DNA from 2 places in the Thioalkalivibrio sp. ALE10 genome. Region 2 is predicted to be linked to the other one. Evidence: predicted binding sites of a transcription regulator. Region 2 holds the regulator's gene; the other holds the start of a gene.
The links. Region 2 encodes LexA, which represses DNA repair genes until DNA is damaged. Its sites were predicted from a motif close to TACTGTNNATATNNACAGTA; they were not measured.

Region 1: a site for LexA is predicted at 6,585-6,604, ahead of F788_RS0106475 (error-prone DNA polymerase). Genes of this name have one in related genera too.

The regions. Positions count from the first base shown of each region.
Region 1 is NZ_KB906452.1:10,149-19,052, reverse strand. It holds gene sufC (Fe-S cluster assembly ATPase SufC) at 1-693, shown strand, start outside; gene sufD (Fe-S cluster assembly protein SufD) at 690-2,030, shown strand; gene sufT (putative Fe-S cluster assembly protein SufT) at 2,059-2,604, shown strand; gene F788_RS0106485 (non-heme iron oxygenase ferredoxin subunit) at 2,604-2,924, shown strand; gene F788_RS0106480 (iron-sulfur cluster assembly accessory protein) at 2,952-3,347, shown strand; gene F788_RS0106475 (error-prone DNA polymerase) at 3,356-6,583, opposite strand; gene gloA (lactoylglutathione lyase) at 6,684-7,184, opposite strand; gene F788_RS0106465 (hypothetical protein) at 7,337-7,963, shown strand; gene aat (leucyl/phenylalanyl-tRNA--protein transferase) at 7,979-8,728, opposite strand.
Region 2 is NZ_KB906456.1:69,120-78,023, forward strand. It holds gene F788_RS0111420 (DMT family transporter) at 1-126, shown strand, start outside; gene F788_RS0111425 (thioredoxin family protein) at 221-1,504, shown strand; gene F788_RS0111430 (NRAMP family divalent metal transporter) at 1,516-2,874, opposite strand; gene F788_RS0111435 (ABC transporter ATP-binding protein) at 3,133-4,038, shown strand; gene F788_RS0111440 (ABC transporter permease) at 4,045-4,833, shown strand; gene F788_RS0111445 (FKBP-type peptidyl-prolyl cis-trans isomerase) at 4,905-5,678, shown strand; gene F788_RS0111450 (S10 family peptidase) at 5,678-7,189, shown strand; gene lexA (transcriptional repressor LexA) at 7,253-7,897, shown strand; gene imuA (translesion DNA synthesis-associated protein ImuA) at 7,894-8,547, shown strand; gene F788_RS0111465 (DNA polymerase Y family protein) at 8,694-8,904, shown strand, end outside.

The DNA of each region.
Region 1 (8,904 bases), on a different contig from region 2:
ATCGACCTCGAGGTAAAACCGGGCGAGGTCCACGCCATCATGGGACCCAACGGCTCCGGCAAGAGCACCCTGTGCCAGGTGCTGGGCGGCCGCGACGGTTATGAAGCCACGTCGGGGTCGGTCACCTATCAGGATCAGGACCTGCTGGCGATGGAACCCGAGATCCGCGCCCGCGAAGGGATGCTGCTGGGCTTTCAGTACCCGGTGGAGATCCCCGGCGTCAAGAACATCTATCTGCTCAAGGAAGCCTACAACGCCCAGCGCAAGCACCGCGGCGAACCCGAGGCGGACACCTTCCAGTTCCTGACCCTGGTGCGGGAAAAGATGCAGATGATGCAGATGGACGAAAGCTTCCTGCATCGCGCGATCAATTCCGGATTCTCCGGGGGCGAGAAGAAACGCAACGAGATCCTCCAGATGCTGGTGCTGGAGCCGCACCTGGCCCTGCTGGACGAGACCGACTCCGGGCTGGACATCGACGCCCTGAAGATCGTGGCGGAAGGGGTGAACCACCTGCGTTCGGCGGACCGGGCGATCGTGCTGGTGACCCATTACCAGCGCCTGCTGAGCCACATCGAGCCGGACTACGTCCATGTGCTGTCCGGCGGCCGGATCATCAAGTCCGGTGACAAGACGCTGGCCCAGGAGCTCGAGCGCGAAGGCTACCAGGGGATCATCAAGGAGGCCGCATGAGCGCGAACGCACTGGATACCCATTACATCGGGCAGCTCGAGCAGCTGCAGGGAACGTTGAGTGCGGACCTGCCGCCGTGGCTCGCGCAACGACGGCGGGCGGCGGCCGAGCGGTTTGCGGAGTCCGGCTTCCCCGACCCGCGTGCCGAGGAATGGAAATACACCAACGTTCGCCCGATCGCCAACAAGCCGTTCTCGGTTGCCAGCGAATGCGGGCTGCTTGAGGCCGCGACGCTCGAGGAGCATGTCTTCGGCGAGCTCGAGCCCTGGCGCCTGGTGTTCGAGAACGGGTTCCTGCGCGACGACCTGTCGCGACTCGACGGACTGGCTCGAGGGGTCCGCATCGACGGCCTGAATACGGCGATCCGGGAGGGGGCGACCATCCCGGAACAGTGTCTGGACGGGCTTGCCCACGACCAGTACTCGTCGTTTGCGACGCTGAATACCGCGTTCCTGACCGACGGGGCCGTGATCCACCTGGAGCCCGGTGTGGTGCTGGAGCGCCCGATCCACCTGGTGTTCTACGGAACCCCGTCCAGTGAGAATGTCTGGTGCCACCCCCGGGTTCTCGTTGTGGGCGAGTCCGGTTGTGAGGCCACCATCATCGAGCACTACGTGGACGGGGAAGGGGCGCGCAGTTTCACCAACACGGTTACCGAGATCGAGGCCCATGCCGGGGCTCACCTGCACCACTATCTGGTGCAGGAGCATGCGGATACCGCCTATCACGTCGGCAATGTCTTCGTCCGCCAGCGGCGCGACAGTGTGGTGACCTCGCACAACGTGAATCTGGGCGGGCGCCTGGTGCGGCACGACCTGAACGTGGACCTGGTGGAGCCCGGCGCCGAGACCCATCTCAACGGCCTGTTCCTGGTCGGTGACCGGCAGCATGTGGATACCCACACGCGGGTCCACCACTCGGTCCCGCATACCACCAGCCGCGAGCAGTACCGGGGTATCGCGCAGGGCCGGGGCCGCGGGGTATTCAAGGGGCGTGTCCTGATCCGTGAAGGGGCCCAGAAGACCGCCGCGGAGCAGCACAGCGCCAATCTCCTGCTGTCGCCCAAGGCGGAGATCGACGCCAAGCCGGAGCTGGAGATCTACGCGGACGACGTGAAGGCGGCGCACGGCGCCACCGTCGGCCAGCTGGATGCCGATGCGCTGTATTACCTCGCCAGTCGTGGCATCGGGCCGGAGATCGCCCGGGGCATGCTGGTCTACGCCTTTGCCGAAGAAGTGCTGGAGCCGATGAAACTGGATCCGGTCCGGGCGGTGGTGGAGAACCGGCTCGCGCAGCGTCTCCCGGAGGCCGTGCCCGCCACTCTTGCACAAGCGTGATGACACCCGAACATTCGGAGGAATGACGATGGCGTCTCAGGAAATCGTGAAACTGGAGCGGGACACGCTGGCGGTTGCGGTGCCATCGGGCCAGAAGGTGATGATCGGAGAAGGCAGCCAGGTGGCCCTGATGCAGGCGCTCGGCGGCTCCTTCACCGTGACCGCGCAGGGGCGGATGTTTCGCATCAGTGGTGAAGACGCGGATGCACTGGGCAAAACGCCGCCACCGCCGCCGCAACTGCCCGAAAACGCCTCGGACGAAGATGTCGAGCAGCTGGTGTGGGAGCAGATGAGGACCTGCTACGACCCGGAGATCCCCATCAACATCGTGGAACTGGGGCTGATCTACTCCTGCACGGTGGAGAAAGAGGAGGACGGCTCGCGCTCCGTGTGGGTCGAGATGACGCTGACCGCACCCGGCTGCGGGATGGGGGACACGCTGGCCAACGATGTATGGCAGCGGATCATGGAGGTTCCCACCGTCGAGCAGGCGGGGGTCGAGATGGTGTTTGATCCACCGTGGGATGCCTCGCGGATGAGCGAGGCCGCGCGTCTCGAAACGGGGATGTTCTGATGGAAGACTGGGCCGATGTAGCCGCCGTGGACGACATCCCCCCGGGCGAGCGCCGGGTGGTGGAGGTCGACGATGTCCCGATCGCGGTCTTCAATCTGGAGGGGTCCTTCTACGCCATCGAGGACCTGTGCTCGCACGAGGAATATCCGATCGCCGAGGGTGAGTTGCGTGATGACCGACTGGTGTGTCCGCACCACGGTGCCGAGTTCTGTCTGCGCGACGGCAGTGCACTCACCGCCCCGGCGGTGGAGCCACTTACCTGTTTCCCGGTGCGCGTCCGCGACGGGCGCGTCGAGGTCCGTGACGACCGCTGGGATTGACCCGTTTCACGCCAGAGAGGTGTAGCCATGAATTCGAACATCGCCGACGCGACCGCCGAGACCGCCCGCATTCCGGAGAGCGACCGGATTCGCGCGACCGACGATGCGGTCCGGCACATCCTCGCGCAGATGGAGAGTGACCCCGAGGCCATCGGATTTCGTGTTGAAGTGAAACGCACCGGGTGCTCCGGGTGGATGTATTCGGTGGACCTGGTCCGCGAGCCGCGACCCGATGATCTGGTGTTCCGCGTGGATGAACGCCTCGACGTCCATGTCGACCCGAAGAGCTTCGAATTCATCCGCGGAACGGAGATCGACTTCCAGGCGGAGGGGCTGACCCGGCAAATCGTCTTCCACAACCCGAACGTCACCGCCGAATGCGGCTGTGGCGAGAGTTTCTCCGTGGATACCGCCGCTTCCTGATCTGGCCGTTAGCCGAAGTCGCGGGAGCGGGTGACCAGCTCGCCCAGCCAGGTGCTGCGGTCGGTGAGGCGGCGGGCGACCAGGTGGCCGACGCCGTCGGCCCATTGCCATTCGCCGTCGATCTCCAGCAGCTGGCCGCGCAGGACCTCGGGGCGGAAGCGTTCCACGCGGTCGGGCCAGACGATCACGTTCAGCGTGCCGTGTTCGTCCTCCAGGGTCAGGAATACCGTGCCGTTGGCCGAGCCCGGGCGCTGGCGGGTGATCACCAGACCCGCGTAGCGCGCCGGGCCGGGGCGCCGGCGCGCGGAAAGCGTCGCGGAGTCCGGCAGGCGCCGGCGTTCGAGCTGCGGGCGCAGCAGGGCCAGCGGGTGCGGCCCCAGCGTGAGGCCGGTGGTGGCGTAGTCCTGGACCAGGTCGTCCACCGCGTCGGGCACCGGCAGCAGGGGCATGCGGGCGTCGTCCCCGGCCTGCCCCGGCTCGCGCGGCTCGCGTGGCTCGTGCGGGGCGTCGGCGGGCTCGGCGTGTTGCGGCAGGCCCTCGAACAGCGGCAGCGGGGCCTCCACCGCATCGGCGGCCCAGCGCGCCTGGTGGCGGTTGCCGGCCAGCCCGGCCAGGGCCCCGGCGCGTGCCAGCCGGCTGGCCTCGGCGCGGCTCAGCCGGGCGCGTGCGACCAGCTCGGGCACGTCGCTGAACGGGCCCTCGGCGCGGGCCGCGTGGATGCGTTCGGCGACCTCCCGACGCAGGCCCTGGACGCGGTTGAAGCCCAGGCGCAGGGCCAGCGGGGCATCCGGCACGTCCGGCGCGTCCGGCGTATCCGGTGAGTCGCCGGCGGCCTCGAGGCTGCATTCCGGCTGGCTGTGGTTCACGTCCACCGGGCGCACCTCCACGCCGTGACGGCGGGCATCGGCCACGATCTGCGCCGGGCCGTAGAAGCCCATCGGCTGGCTGTTGAGCAGGGCACAGGCGAAGATCGCCGGCTCGAAGCACTTGAGCCAGGCCGAGACCCAGGTGATCAGCGCGAAGCTGGCGGAGTGCGATTCGGGGAAGCCGTACTCGCCGAAGCCGAGGATCTGGCGATACAGCCGCTCGGCGAACTCGGCGGAATAGCCGCGCTCGCGCATCCCCTCCAGCAGCCGCTCGCGCCAGCGCCCGAGATCCCCGCGGCGGCGCCAGGCGCCGATGGAGCGGCGCAGCCCGTCGGCCTCGCCGGCGGAGAACCCGGCCGCCACCATCGCCAGCTCGATCACCTGTTCCTGAAAGATGGGCACGCCCAGGGTGCGCCCCAGCACCCGTTCGATCTCCGCGTTGGGGAAGCGCACCCGCTCGGGGTGTGCCCGGCGCTTGAGATAGGGATGCACCATCTCGCCCTGGATCGGGCCGGGACGCACGATGGCGATCTCGATCACCAGGTCGTAGAAGTTCTTCGGCTTCAGCCGCGGCAGCATGCTCATCTGCGCGCGCGACTCGATCTGGAACACCCCCAGGCTGTCGGCCTTCTGCAGCATCGCGTAGACCGCCGGGTCCTCGGCCGGGATGTCGGCCAGGCCCCAGTCGCGGCCGCGGTGCCGGTGCATCAGCTCCAGCGCGCGGCGCACGCAGGAGAGCATCCCCAGCGACAGCACGTCGATCTTCAGCAGGCCGGCGGCGTCGAGGTCGTCCTTGTCCCACTGGATCACGCTGCGTTCGGGCATCGCCGCGTTCTCGATCGGCACCAGCTCGTCGAGCCGCCCGGCGGCGATCACGAAGCCCCCGGTGTGCTGCGACAGATGGCGCGGGAAGCCGACCAGCTCGGCGGTCAGGGCCTGCCACTGGCGGGCCAGGGCGCCGTCGGGTTCCAGGCCGACCTCGCGCAGGCGTTCGGCCGGGATGCCCTCGTCCCACCAGGCGAGGTTGGCCGTCAGCGCGTCCAGTCGCGCGCGCGAGAGCCCCAGCGCCCGGCCCACGTCGCGCAGGGCGCTGCGGCGGCGGTAGCGGATCACGGTGCAGGCCAGTGCCGCGCGGTCGCGGCCGTAGCGCCGGTAGATGTACTGGATCACCTCCTCGCGGCGCTCGTGCTCGAAGTCGACGTCGATATCCGGTGGCTCGCCGCGCTCGGCGGAGATGAAGCGCTCGAACAGCATGCTCGAGCGCGACGGATCCACCGCGGTGATGCCCAGCGCGTAGCACACCGCCGAGTTGGCCGCCGAACCCCGGCCCTGGCACAGGATCCCGCGGCTGCGCGCGAAGCGCACGATGTCGTACACGGTGAGGAAATACGGCTCGTAGCCCAGTTCGGCGATGATGCCCAGCTCGCGCTCGATCTGTGCCTGCACCGGCTCCGGGATGCCGTCGGGCCAGCGCTTGCGGGCCCCGCGCAGGCTCTCCTCGCGCAGGTACTCGGTGGCCGTGCGCCCGGGTGGCAGCGGGTCGGTGGGGTAGTGGTATTCGAGTTCGTCCAGGGAGAAGCGGCAGTCGGTCGCGATGGCGACCGCATGATGCAGCCAGGCGGCCGGATACAGCGTGGCCAGATCCGCGCGCGGGCGCAGGCAGCGTTCGCCGTTGGGGAACAGGCGGTCGGCTGCCTGTGCCACGGTACAGCGGTGGCGCAGCGCGGTCAGCACGTCCTGCAGCGCGCGCCGTCCGCGCGCATGCATGTGCACGTCGCCGCAGGCCGTCACCGGCAGGTCGTGTGCCTGCGCGAGCTGCCGTGCCCGGGCGATCTGCGCCGGATCCCCGGGCGTGCGCAGCAGCGCGACCGCCAGATGCCCCTGCCCGGGCGGGGCCCATGCCCGCAGCCAGGCCGCTGCGTCGTCGGGATCGGCCGTGCCGGATTCCGGCCACAGATGCAGCAGCACGTGCCAGCCGGCGCGCTCGGCTTCCGGGACCGCCTCCAGATCCGCCCGGGTCAGGTGATGCTCGCCCTTGTCCGCGGCCCGGCGGGCGGTGCTGATAACCCGGCACAGCGCGGCATAGCCCGTGCGCTCGCGCACCAGAACGGTCAGTTCGGGGCCGTCGGCCAGCCGCAGGCGGGCGCCGGCGATCAGGTGCACGCCGGTGCGCTGCGCCGCCTCGTGCGCGCGCACCAGGCCCGCCAGCGAGGCGATGTCGGTCAGCGCCAGCGCGCGATAGCCCAGCGCCGCCGCGCGCTCCACCAGCTCCTCCGGGTGCGAGGCCCCGCGCAGGAACGAGAAGTTGCTCAGCGCCGTCAGCTCGGCAAAGGCCGGGGCGGTGTCGGCTTCGGGTGCGCGTTCGTCCATATACTGTATATTTGTACAGTATCATGGGCGAAGCAAGCCGCCCCCCGGAATCCGGGGGACGGCGAGGGCTGTCAGGGGGCTTCGGAAATGGGGCGGGGGATCAGCGCCCCAGGCCGGTGAGGCGCGCGGGCTCCAGGATCTCGATCCAGTAGCCGTCGAGGTCCTTCACGAAGGCGATGTCCTTCAGTCCGCCCTCGTCGGGGCGCTTCACGAACTCCACGTCGTTCTGGTCGAACCAGCGCACGGCGGCGTCCAGGTCGGGCACCGAGAAGCAGATGTGGCCGAAGCCCTGCGGTTCGGCGTTGCCGTCGTGGTAGTGGAAGTCCGGATCCTTCTCGGTGCCGTAGTTGTAGGTCAGCTCGAGGATGCCGCGCTGGCTGAACATCCAGCGGGTGCGTTCGCCCTCGTCCTGCGGCGGCGCGGGTTCGTCGTCGTCCTGACGCGCGAGGAAATACAGCGTGAACTCGAATTCCGGGAAGTCCAGGGTCTTCACCAGCTCCATGCCGAACACGCGGCGGTAGAAATCCAGCGACGCGTCGGGGTCCTTCACGCGCAGCATGGTGTGGTTGAAGCGGAAGCCTGCGGTGGGGTTGTCGCTCATGTGCGGATCCTTTGTTCGGCCGAATGGGATGGGTCGGGAGAATGGAACACGCCCCCGGCGTCTCCCGCAACTGCCCGGCCCGTGCGTGCTGTCCTATACTGCGCGGATCGCAAGGGAAGAATACGGAGATCGGGGTGAACTCACGACTGGCAATGCGGGCCCTGGCCCTGCTGGCCCTGGTGCTGACGGCCAGCGGCTGCGCGATGCTCTCGCCCTCGCCGCCGCAGGATCAGAGCAACATCTGCGAGATCTTCCGCGAGGAACCGCGCTGGTACGACTACGCCCTGGACTCCCAGGAGCAATGGGGCACTCCCATTGCCACGCAGATGGCGATCATCCAGCAGGAGTCCTCGTTCCGCAGCCACGTGCGCCCGCCGCGCGAGCGCCTGCTGGGGATCATCCCGTGGCGCCGGCCGTCCTCGGCCTATGGCTATGCCCAGGCCCAGGACCCCGTCTGGGGCGAATACCGCGAGGACGCCGGCAGCCGCTTCGCCCGGCGCACGCACATGAAGCACGCGACCGACTTCATCGGCTGGTACAACGAGCGCACCCGGCGCATGACCGGGGTTTCCCTGCATAACCCGGAGCACCTGTATCTCGCCTACCACGAGGGGCAGGGCGGCTATAACCGCGGCAGCTATCGCGGCAAGCCCGGGGTGCAGCGCGCCGCGCGTCAGGTGCGTGACCGCGCCAGTCGCTATGCGAGCCAGCTGGAGAGCTGCGAGTCCGAGTTCCGCTGCCGGCGGTTCTGGCAGGTGGGGCCGTTTTGTCGCCAGTGACGGTCTGCCCGGGGTCTACCACTCCGGGTCCAGCGGATGCAGGTCCGGGTCGAGCGTCCAGGGGCCCGGCGGCGGCACGGTCCGGTCGGCGACCAGGGGGCGGATCCGGCGCAGGAACGTGTCGCGCGGGAGTTCGATCGCGCCCAGGTTCACCAGGTGTTCGGTGGCCATCTGGGTGTCGATCAGCGGCCAGTCCCGGGCCACCATGTGGCGGCACAGCCAGGCGAGGGCAATCTTCGAGGCGTCGCGCTCGAGGCTGAACATGGACTCGCCGCAGAACAGCCGGCCCGCGGCCATCCCGTAGAGCCCGCCGATCAGCCGCGGGCCGTCCCACACCTCCACCGAATGCGCATGGCCCACGCGATGCAGCGCGGTATAGGCCTCCTGCATGCTCTGGGTGATCCAGGTGCCGGCGGAGCGGGCGCGCGGCCCGGCACAGCCGGCGATCACGCGCTCGAAGGCGCGGTCGAAGGTGACGGTGTAGCCGGCGTTGCGCAGGGTCTTGCGCAGCGAGCGCCGGATGCGGAAGGCGCCGGGTTCCAGCACCGCGCGCGGGTCGGGGCTCCACCACAGGATCGGCTGGCCGGCCTCGAACCAGGGGAAGATCCCGCTGCGGTAGGCGTTGACCAGGCGCGGCACGGAGAGATCGCCGCCGGCGGCGAGCAGGCCGTTGGGCTCGTCCAGCGCGGTCTCCGCCGGCGGGAACGGCGCCTCCGGGTGATCCGGGTCCAGCCAAGGGAGGGTGATGGGGCTGCGGGGGCTCATGCGGCGCCTGGTTGGTCGGTGCCGGATCGGCCAGCGCCGGATCGGCCAGAGGGCTGGCCTCCTACGACGGTGGGAGGCCGGCCCTCCGGCCGATTGTGCGTTCGGGCAATCTCTTGCGCCGGATCGGCCAGGGGCTGGCCTCCTACGACGGGGCGAACCCTGCCCCCGGTGGGAGG
Region 2 (8,904 bases):
GGTACCCTGTGGGTCTGGCTGTTCCTGGCCGAAGCGCCGCCGCTGATGACGCTCGTTGCGGGGACGGCCGTTCTCGTGACCCTGGCCCTGCACGCGCTCGCCAGCTGGCGCGACGAGGCACACTGAAAGCCGGTTATACTCGGCGACAGGGAACAGCACGGGGAGCCCCATGCCGGGAAGGCACGATCCACCCGCGAAGGACCACGGACATCCGGCACGGATGTTCGCGGGACTGGCCTGGATACTGATGGGCTTCCTGCTGCTCTCGCTCGCCGGGGGCACCGCCCAGGCCCAGACTCCGGGTGGGCAATCCGACGACGCCGACGAGGCCGCCCCCACCATCACCCTGCATTTCTTCTGGACCCGCGAGTGTCCGCGCTGTCTGGACGCGCTGCCGGTGGTCCATCAGCTGGCGCAGGACTACCCCTGGCTGGCCGTGCGCAGCTACGACCTCACCGCACACCCGCAACTGGGCTCGCTCTACCGCCAGATGGCCGCCGAACGTGGCGAACAGGCCCGGGCGGTGCCCGGTTTCCTGTTCTGCGGGGCGATGCTGGAGGGGTTCGACACGCGCGGACGTCAGGAGGCCCGGCTGCGCGAATTGCTGGAGACCTGTCACCGGCGGGTTCAGGCCGGCGAACCGCCCGAGCTGGAACGCGCGCTGTGGACCGAGGCCGAGCCGCTGCGCCTGCCCCTGTTCGGCGAGCTGCACCCCGACCGGCTGTCCCTGCCGGCGCTGACGCTGCTTCTCGCGGGCTTCGACGCGTTCAACCCCTGCGCCTTCTTCGTCCTCTTGTTCCTGCTGAGCGTGGTGGTGCACAGCCGCAGCCGGGGCCGCATCCTGCTGATCGGAGGGGTCTTCGTGACCATCTCGGGGGTCATCTACTTCACCTTCATGACCGCCTGGCTGAACGCCTTCCTGGTACTCGGCGAGATGCCTCTGATCACGCGCATCGCCGGGGCCGTGGCGCTGGCAATGGCGCTGATCAATATCAAGGACTACTTCCTGTTCAAGCGCGGGGTATCGCTGAGCATCCCGGATTCGGCCCGGCCGGGCCTGTTCCGCCGCATGCGCGAGCTGACCCAGGCCGACAGCCTGCCCTGGGTGCTGGGCGCCACCGTGGTGCTGGCGGTGGTGGTCAACCTCTACGAGATCCTGTGCACCCTGGGCTTCCCGATGATCTACACCCGGATCCTGACCACCCACGATCCCGGCGCGGTGAGCTATTACGGCTATCTGGTCGCGTACAACCTGATCTACGTGCTGCCGATGCTGGCGATCGTCGCCCTGTTCGCCTTCACCCTGGGCAACCGCAAGCTGCAGGAACACGAGGGGCGTCTGCTCAAACTGCTGTCCGGGATGATGATGCTGGCGCTGGGCCTGTTACTGCTGCTGCGCCCGGACCTGCTCTCCAGCCCGGTGTTCGCGATCGGGGCGATCGGCGTGGCCATCCTGCTGACACTGATCGTGCGCCGGCTCACCCGAGCACGCGCCTCGAACTGAGGAGGTTCCTGTCACACCCGGGCCGTCGGCTCGAACGGGACGACCAGGGCCTGCTCCTCCTCCTGCATCCGCTCGCGTTCTTCCTCGGCCGCATCCTGCAGCCCGAAGAACCACACCACGAACAGCAGCGTGAACACCACGAAGAACGCCATGCCCGCCCACGAGAGCACGTGCAGCACCGGTCCCGGGCGATCCTTTTCCGGCACCTCGGGACGCTGGATGGCGCGATAGTTGAGCCAGGCGAACACCGGCGAGGTCAGGAACGACACCACCATCGCGAACTGCAGCATCGCCAGCAGATCGGTCAGCAGGAACTGAATGATCACGATGCAGGCCACCACCGTGAACAGCAGCCATGCGACCAGCGTGCGCCGCAGCCCCGTCTCCGGGCGGTCGAACAGCAGCAGGGTGCTCATCGCCAGTGAGCGCGGCCAGCCGTCCATGCAGGTCAGGGTAGTACTGAACATCGCCGAAAACGCCGCCAGCACGATCAGCCAGTGCGCCCAGTCGCCGATGGTCGAGGTATACATCTCGATGAAGCGAGCGGAGAACTCGCCGGCCGTCATGTCAGCCAGCTCGATCCCTGCGCCCGCGCGGTACATCACCAGCGCACCCAGGGCGAGGAAGAACACCGCCAGGACCACGGTCACGATGTAGCCGATGTGGAAATCGGTGGTCGACTCGCCCACCGTGGCGCGGTGGCCGGTCTCGATCTCGCGCGAAGTCCGCCACAGCGACGGCCACGCCGCGATGTCGATGGGCGCCGGCATCCAGCCCATGAACATGATGATGAAGCCGATGGAGGCAAGGTCCCAGGGATCGCGTCCGACGAACCCCTCGGGGATCTCCGCGCTCTGCCAGATCGCCACGATCACCGCGGTCAGGGTGGACACCGCCAGCAGGAACACCACCACCTTGGCGATCTTGTCCAGCAGCTGATAATGCCCGGCGATGATGATGGCGGCACACAGCAACAGGATGCCGATGGCGATCCCGGTTACATGCTCGGCCGCATCCACGAACGGGAACGCCAGAAACAGACTGGCGGAGATGAACGCGACCCCCGCGGTATTGAGGAAGGCGTTGACCAGATTCAGGCCAAAGAAGGCCGCGAGAAAGCCCTTCCCCATGCGCCGGTAGCCATGCAGGATCGTGTCGCCGGTGGCCGCGCGGTACTTCACCGCGTACAGGAAGAACGGGTACTTGAACAGGTTGGCCAGCAGCAACAATCCCAGCAGGGACCAGCCGTAGAGTGCACCGGCCTGGGTCGAGGACACCAGATGGGAACCGCCGATCGCGGCGCCGGCCATCAGGATGCCGGGCCCGATGGCCTTGCCCAGATCCGTCCGGGGTTGCCAGAACAACTGCATCGATCACCTCGCGTTGTCCGGAACAGTCAGCCGCACCCGGGGCAGCACGGACTCGATCAGCGCTGCAGCTTCGCAGGGGGCCACCTGCCCTTGTGGGAGCGCGCTTGCGCGCGAACGCGGCGAAGGGTAGCGCATTGCCCGGGCGACGACCATGGGCACCGGAAATCCCCGCGCGGTCCTGCCCCCTTCGCGGCACCCGGCGGGAACGCCTTACACTGTGCGGGATCCCGACTACTCGTTTTGCGAAAAGGACACCCCTTGACCGCCATCCGCATCCAGGACCTGCGCAAGTGGTACGACGGCACGCCGGTGGTGGACGGCGTCAACCTGGACATCCCGGAGGGCGAGTTCTTCGGCCTGCTGGGCCCCAACGGGGCGGGCAAGACCACCACCCTGCGCATGCTGCTGGGTCTCAGCCCCGTCGATGCCGGTCACATCGAGGTGCTCGGCGAGACGATGCCCGAAGGCGAGCGTCGGATCCGTCACCGCCTCGGGGTGGTCCCTCAGTTCGATACCCTCGACCCGGATTTCACGGTGGGCGAGAACATGTTCACCTACGCGTCCTACTTCGGCCTGTCCGGCCCGGTGCTGCAGGCGCGGGTCGATGCCCTGCTGGAGCGGGTCAACCTGAGCGACAAGCGCGACGCGCGCATCCAGTCGCTGTCCGGGGGCATGAAACGGCGCCTGACCCTCGCCCGCGCGCTGATCAACGACCCGGCCGCGGTGATCCTCGACGAACCCACGACCGGACTCGATCCCCAGGCCCGTCACCACCTCTGGCGACAGCTGCGCGAGCTGCGGGCCTCGGGTGTCACCCTGGTGCTGACCACGCACTACATGGAGGAGGCCGAAGAGCTGTGCGACCGCATCGCGATCATCGACCATGGCCGCATCATCGCCTGTGACACGCCCGCCGGGCTGATCCGCGAGCACGTCGAACCCTGGGTGGCCACGGTCGCCGGCCACGGCGCCGCCGCGTCCATCGAAAACGAACTGGGGCCGCGCGACCGCGCCCACCAGGTCGCCGACACCTGGCTGATCTACACCCCCGACCCGGAAGGCCTGCGCGGCCGGCTGGAGGCGCGCGGGGAACGCATGGGCCTGCGCGAGGCCAACCTCGAGGACGTCTTCCTCAAGCTCACCGGCCACGACCTGCGGGACTGAATACCCATGCGCCAGCGCACCCACCCCCTGCTGCCCCGCCCCGGCCCGCGCCTGTTCGCCGTATGGCGCCGCAACCTGCGGGTCTGGCGCAAGCTGCTGCTGCCCGCGGTGGTCGGCAACTTCGGCGAACCGATCCTCTACCTGCTGGCGTTCGGGGTCGGCTTCGGCGCCATGGTGGGCGAGGTCGACGGCATGCGCTACATGGTGTTCATCGCCTCCGGCATCGTCGCCTCCAGCGCGATGATGACCGCCAGCTTCGAGGGCATGTACTCGGCCTATACGCGCATGGCGGAACAGAACACCTGGCTCGGCATGCTCGCGACCCCGCTCACGCTGGACGACATCGTGTTCGGCGAGGCCGTGTGGGCCGCCACCAAGGGCCTGATCTCCGCGATCACCGTACTGATCGTGGCCAGCCTGCTGGGGCTGGTGGCCGACGCGCGCGCCCTGCTGGCGCTGCCGGTGATCTTCCTCGCCGCTTTCACCTTCGGCGCGCTGGCGCTGGTCGTCACCTCGCTGGCGCGCAGCTACGATTTCTTCCTCTACTACTTCACCCTGGCGGTCACCCCCATGCTGCTGCTGTCCGGGGTTTTCTTCCCCCTGGAACAGCTCCCCGGCTGGGTGCAGACCCTGGCCTGGATGCTGCCGCTGGCTCATGTGATCGAGCTGGTGCGGCCCTTGATGACCGGCGAATGGCCGGTCCGCTGGCTGCCGCATCTTGCGGTCATCACTGGCTACGGGGTCCTGGCCATCTGCGTGGCCAGCTACCGCATCCGCCGCCGGCTGTTGCAATAGAGCGGGAATGTTCCAATGATGCGCGTTGTCCTCTAAAACGAACCCTTTCCATCACCTTCAGGTACGAATCGATGAAGAACTGGCTGTTTGCAATCCTTCTGGCCCTGCCGGCCGCCGCGCTGGCGCAGAACGTGGAAATCCGTGACATCGAGGAAGGCGACGGCGACGAGGTCGTGCGCCATGACACCGTGACCGTACATTACACCGGCTGGGTGTACGAGGATGGCGAGGACCAGGGCGAACCCTTCGATTCCAGTCGTGACCGCGGCCAGCCGTTCACCCTGACCCTGGGTGCCGGCGAGGTCATTCCGGGCTGGGAGAAGGGCCTGGAGGGCATGCGCGAGGGTGGGAAGCGCGAGATCATCATCCCGCCGGAACTGGGCTACGGGTCACGCGGCGCCGGTGACGTGATCCCGCCGAACGCCACTCTGCGCTTCGAAGTGGAGATCCTGGAAGTGGAGCGGGCGCCCTTCGGCGGCCTGAACAATAACGAGCTGGCCGGGATGCTGGAACGCGACGACGTGACCGTGGTCGACATCCGCCGCCCCGACGAATGGGCCGAGACCGGGGTGGTCGAAGGCAGCCTGCGCATGACCGCCTTCGACGAACGCGGCCAGTTCATTCCGCAATTCGGTCAGGCGTTCACCGATGCCGTAGACCCGGATGACACCGTGGTCCTGATCTGCCGCACCGGCAGCCGCACCGGCGTACTGGCCCGCGCGCTGGCCGACGGTCTGGGGTACGAGGACGTCCATAACGTCACCGACGGCATCAAGCACTGGCTCGAAGAAGACCGCGTGGTGCGCCACGACTGCCCCGATACCGAGGAGACGGCGGTTTGCTGATGCGGCGACACGCCGGCCCCGGGGCCCTCGGTCTGGTCCTGCTGCTGCTCGCTGCCCCGGCACCGGGCGAAGAAGACAATCGTGAGGACCTTCCGGCGGTACTCCCCGAGCCGGTGACCACCACGCATTCGCTGGAAACGGTGGACGGCGAACGGCTGGAGTACCGCGCGACGGTCGGCTACACCCCGCTGGGCGAGGATCGCGAACACCCCGAGGCGCGGGTCTTCAGCGTGGCCTATACGGTGGACGACGAAGAAGCCGACCGCCCGGTGACCTTCCTGTTCAACGGCGGACCGGGGGCGGCCTCGGCCTATCTCAACGTCGGCGGACTCGGACCGCGGGTCCTGGACACCGACGACCGGGGCCTGTCGGCCGCCACGCCACCACGGCTGACGGACAACCCGAAGACCTGGCTGGCGTTTACCGACCTCGTCTTCATCGATCCGCCGGGCACCGGCTTCAGCCGGGTGATGGAGGCCGGCGATCCCGAAGATTTCTTCGAGCCGGAGGGCGACCTGGCCGCCCTGGAAGAAACCCTGGAACGCTGGCTGGACGACCACGAACGGCGCGGCGACCCGGTGTACCTCGGCGGGGAAAGCTATGGCGGCTATCGCGCCGGTGCCCTGCCGGCGCGGCTGATGCGCAACTCCGGTATCAGCGTCTCGGGCACGGTGCTGGTCTCCCCCGCGCTGGATTTCGGCATGCTCGAGGGCGGCACCGGACGCCCGCTCCCGAACGCCCTGATGCTGCCGGCGCTGACCGCCTCCGCACGCGCACATGACCGCCTGGGCGATGACCCGCCGAGCCTCGAGCAGGCGGAGGCATTCGCGCTGGGGGACTACCTCGAGGGCCTGCTGCACCCGGGGCGGATCGACGCGGAATGGATCGATGAAGTGGCCCGCTTCACCGGGATCGACCGCGACCACCTGCGCGCGACCGGCGGCCGCATCACCCTGAACATGGCGCAGCGTGACCTGCTGCGGGACGAAGGCCGGCTGGTCAGCCTGTACGACGGCGGGATCGATTCGCCCGATCCGGTCCCGACCCGCACGCGACCTCAGGCCGATGCCATCCTCGACGGGCTGGTGGCCCCGCTGTCCACCGCCATGCTGGACCACCTGCGCAACACCCTGGAGTGGTCGCACGGGCATCAGTATCGCCTGCTCAGCCGCGAGGTCTTCGGTGCCTGGGACTGGGACAGCTCGCAGCGGACCGGCCCGGCCTCGGCGATGGACGACCTGGCCACCGCCCTGGCACTCGATCCCCGCTTTCGCATCTTCAGCGTGCACGGCGAGGCCGACCTGATCACCCCCTATTTCGCCACCGAATGGCTGCTGGGGCAGATCGCGCATGCCGCGGACCCGGGCGACGACGAGCGCATCGTCACCGGCCGCTATCCCGGCGGGCACATGCTGTACATGCGTGCCGACACCAACGCCGAGCTGTTCGACGACGCCCGACGCTTCTACACCGGACACGCAGAAGACGGAGCTGAAGCGGACCCCGACTGACCGCTTGCCGACCCGGGCACCCTCCGGTTACTGTAATTATGAACAGTATCCGGAGCCGCCCCCGTGTCGTCCGTCCCGTCGCTCACCCCGCGCCAGCAGGCCATCCTCGACTACATCACCGAGGTGGTGACCACCCAGGGCACCGCGCCTACGCGCAACGAGATCGCCGCGGCCTTCGGTTTCCGCTCGCCGCATGCGGCGGAATGCCACCTCAAGGCCCTGGCGCGCAAGGGTGCGATCGAACTGGTGGGCGGGGCGGCCCGCGGGATCCGCCTGTCCCCCGAGGCCCGCCCGTCTCCCGGCACGCCCCCGGAAGCGGACGGCATCCCCCTGATCGGCCGGGTCGCGGCCGGCTCGCCGCTGCTGGCCACCGAACACATCGAGGGGCACTACCAACTCGGCGACGCCCTGTTCCGCGCCCGCCCCGACTACCTGCTGCGGGTACACGGCGAAAGCATGCGTGATGCCGGCATCCTCGACGGTGACCTGCTCGCCGTGCGCCGCACGCCGGAGGCCCGGGATGGCCAGATCGTGGTCGCGCGCATCGAGGACGAGGTCACGGTCAAGCGCTTCCACCACGATGGTTCGCGGATCCGCCTGCTGCCCGAAAACCCGGATTTCGCCCCCATCGAGATCGACCCCGAGCGCCGCGAACTCGCGATCGAGGGGATCGGCGTGGGCGTGCTGCGCGATCTGGAAAGGGAATGAGCCGCGCCCTGGACTCACTGCTGGAACACCCGTCCCTGTGGCGCGGCCGCCAGGGCGCCCCCGCCAGCGGCGACGCGGTCTGGCCAGCGGGGACACCCGAACTGGAAACGGCCCTGGGCGGCGGCTGGCCGCGCGGCCAGCTGGTGGAACTGCTGGGCGCGCCCTTCGGCAGCGGCGAGACCCGCCTGCTGGTCCCGATGCTCGCCGCCTGCGGGCGCGCACGGCTGTGGATCGCCCTGATCGGCCCGCCGGCCACCCCCTGGCTCCCCGGCTGGCAACAGCTGGGCATTCCCCCGGAGCGGGTCCTGCTGGTGCGGGCCGACCAAGACGGCGAACGCCTGTGGAGTGCGGAACAGTGCCTGCGCGACCCGGCCTTTGGCGTGTTGCTGATCTGGATCCATGGCCCCGCGGAGACCGCACGACTGCGGCGTCTGCGCCTGGCGGCCGGCGAAAGCCGCGCCTGTGCCGTGCTCCATCGTCCACCACAGGCCGCGGAACAGCCCTCACCCGCACATCAGCGCCTGCAATGGCAGCCCCATGGCCGGGGCCTGCGCCTGCACTTCATCAAGGGCAGCGGCGCCCGGTACCGGCGCGGCCGGCCGCTGGATCTCTCCGTGGCACACCCGCCTCCCGCGGAGGGCACCCCGTGATCCCGGACGCACGCCCTGCGCGGCCGGCACCCGACACGGAGCAAGCCCCCCCGGGTCCGACCCTGCAACTGCTCCCGGGGCTCCCGGAGCCGGCGCGGGAACCTGACCCCGCTCCCGTCCCCGCGCCGGAGGCCCGGGAATGCTGGCTGGCCGTGCAGCTTCCGCATCTGGCCCTGGACCTCCAGGCCCGCCGCCGCGCGGATGCCGACCGTCTCGCGCAGCACCCCCTGCTGATCGTGGAACGCGGGGAACGCCCCCGGGTGCATGCCGCCAACCGTGCCGCGCGCCGCGCCGGCGCCCGTCCGGGCATGCCCCTGGGCGATGCCCTGGCCCTGCTGGACACCCCGGAACTGATCG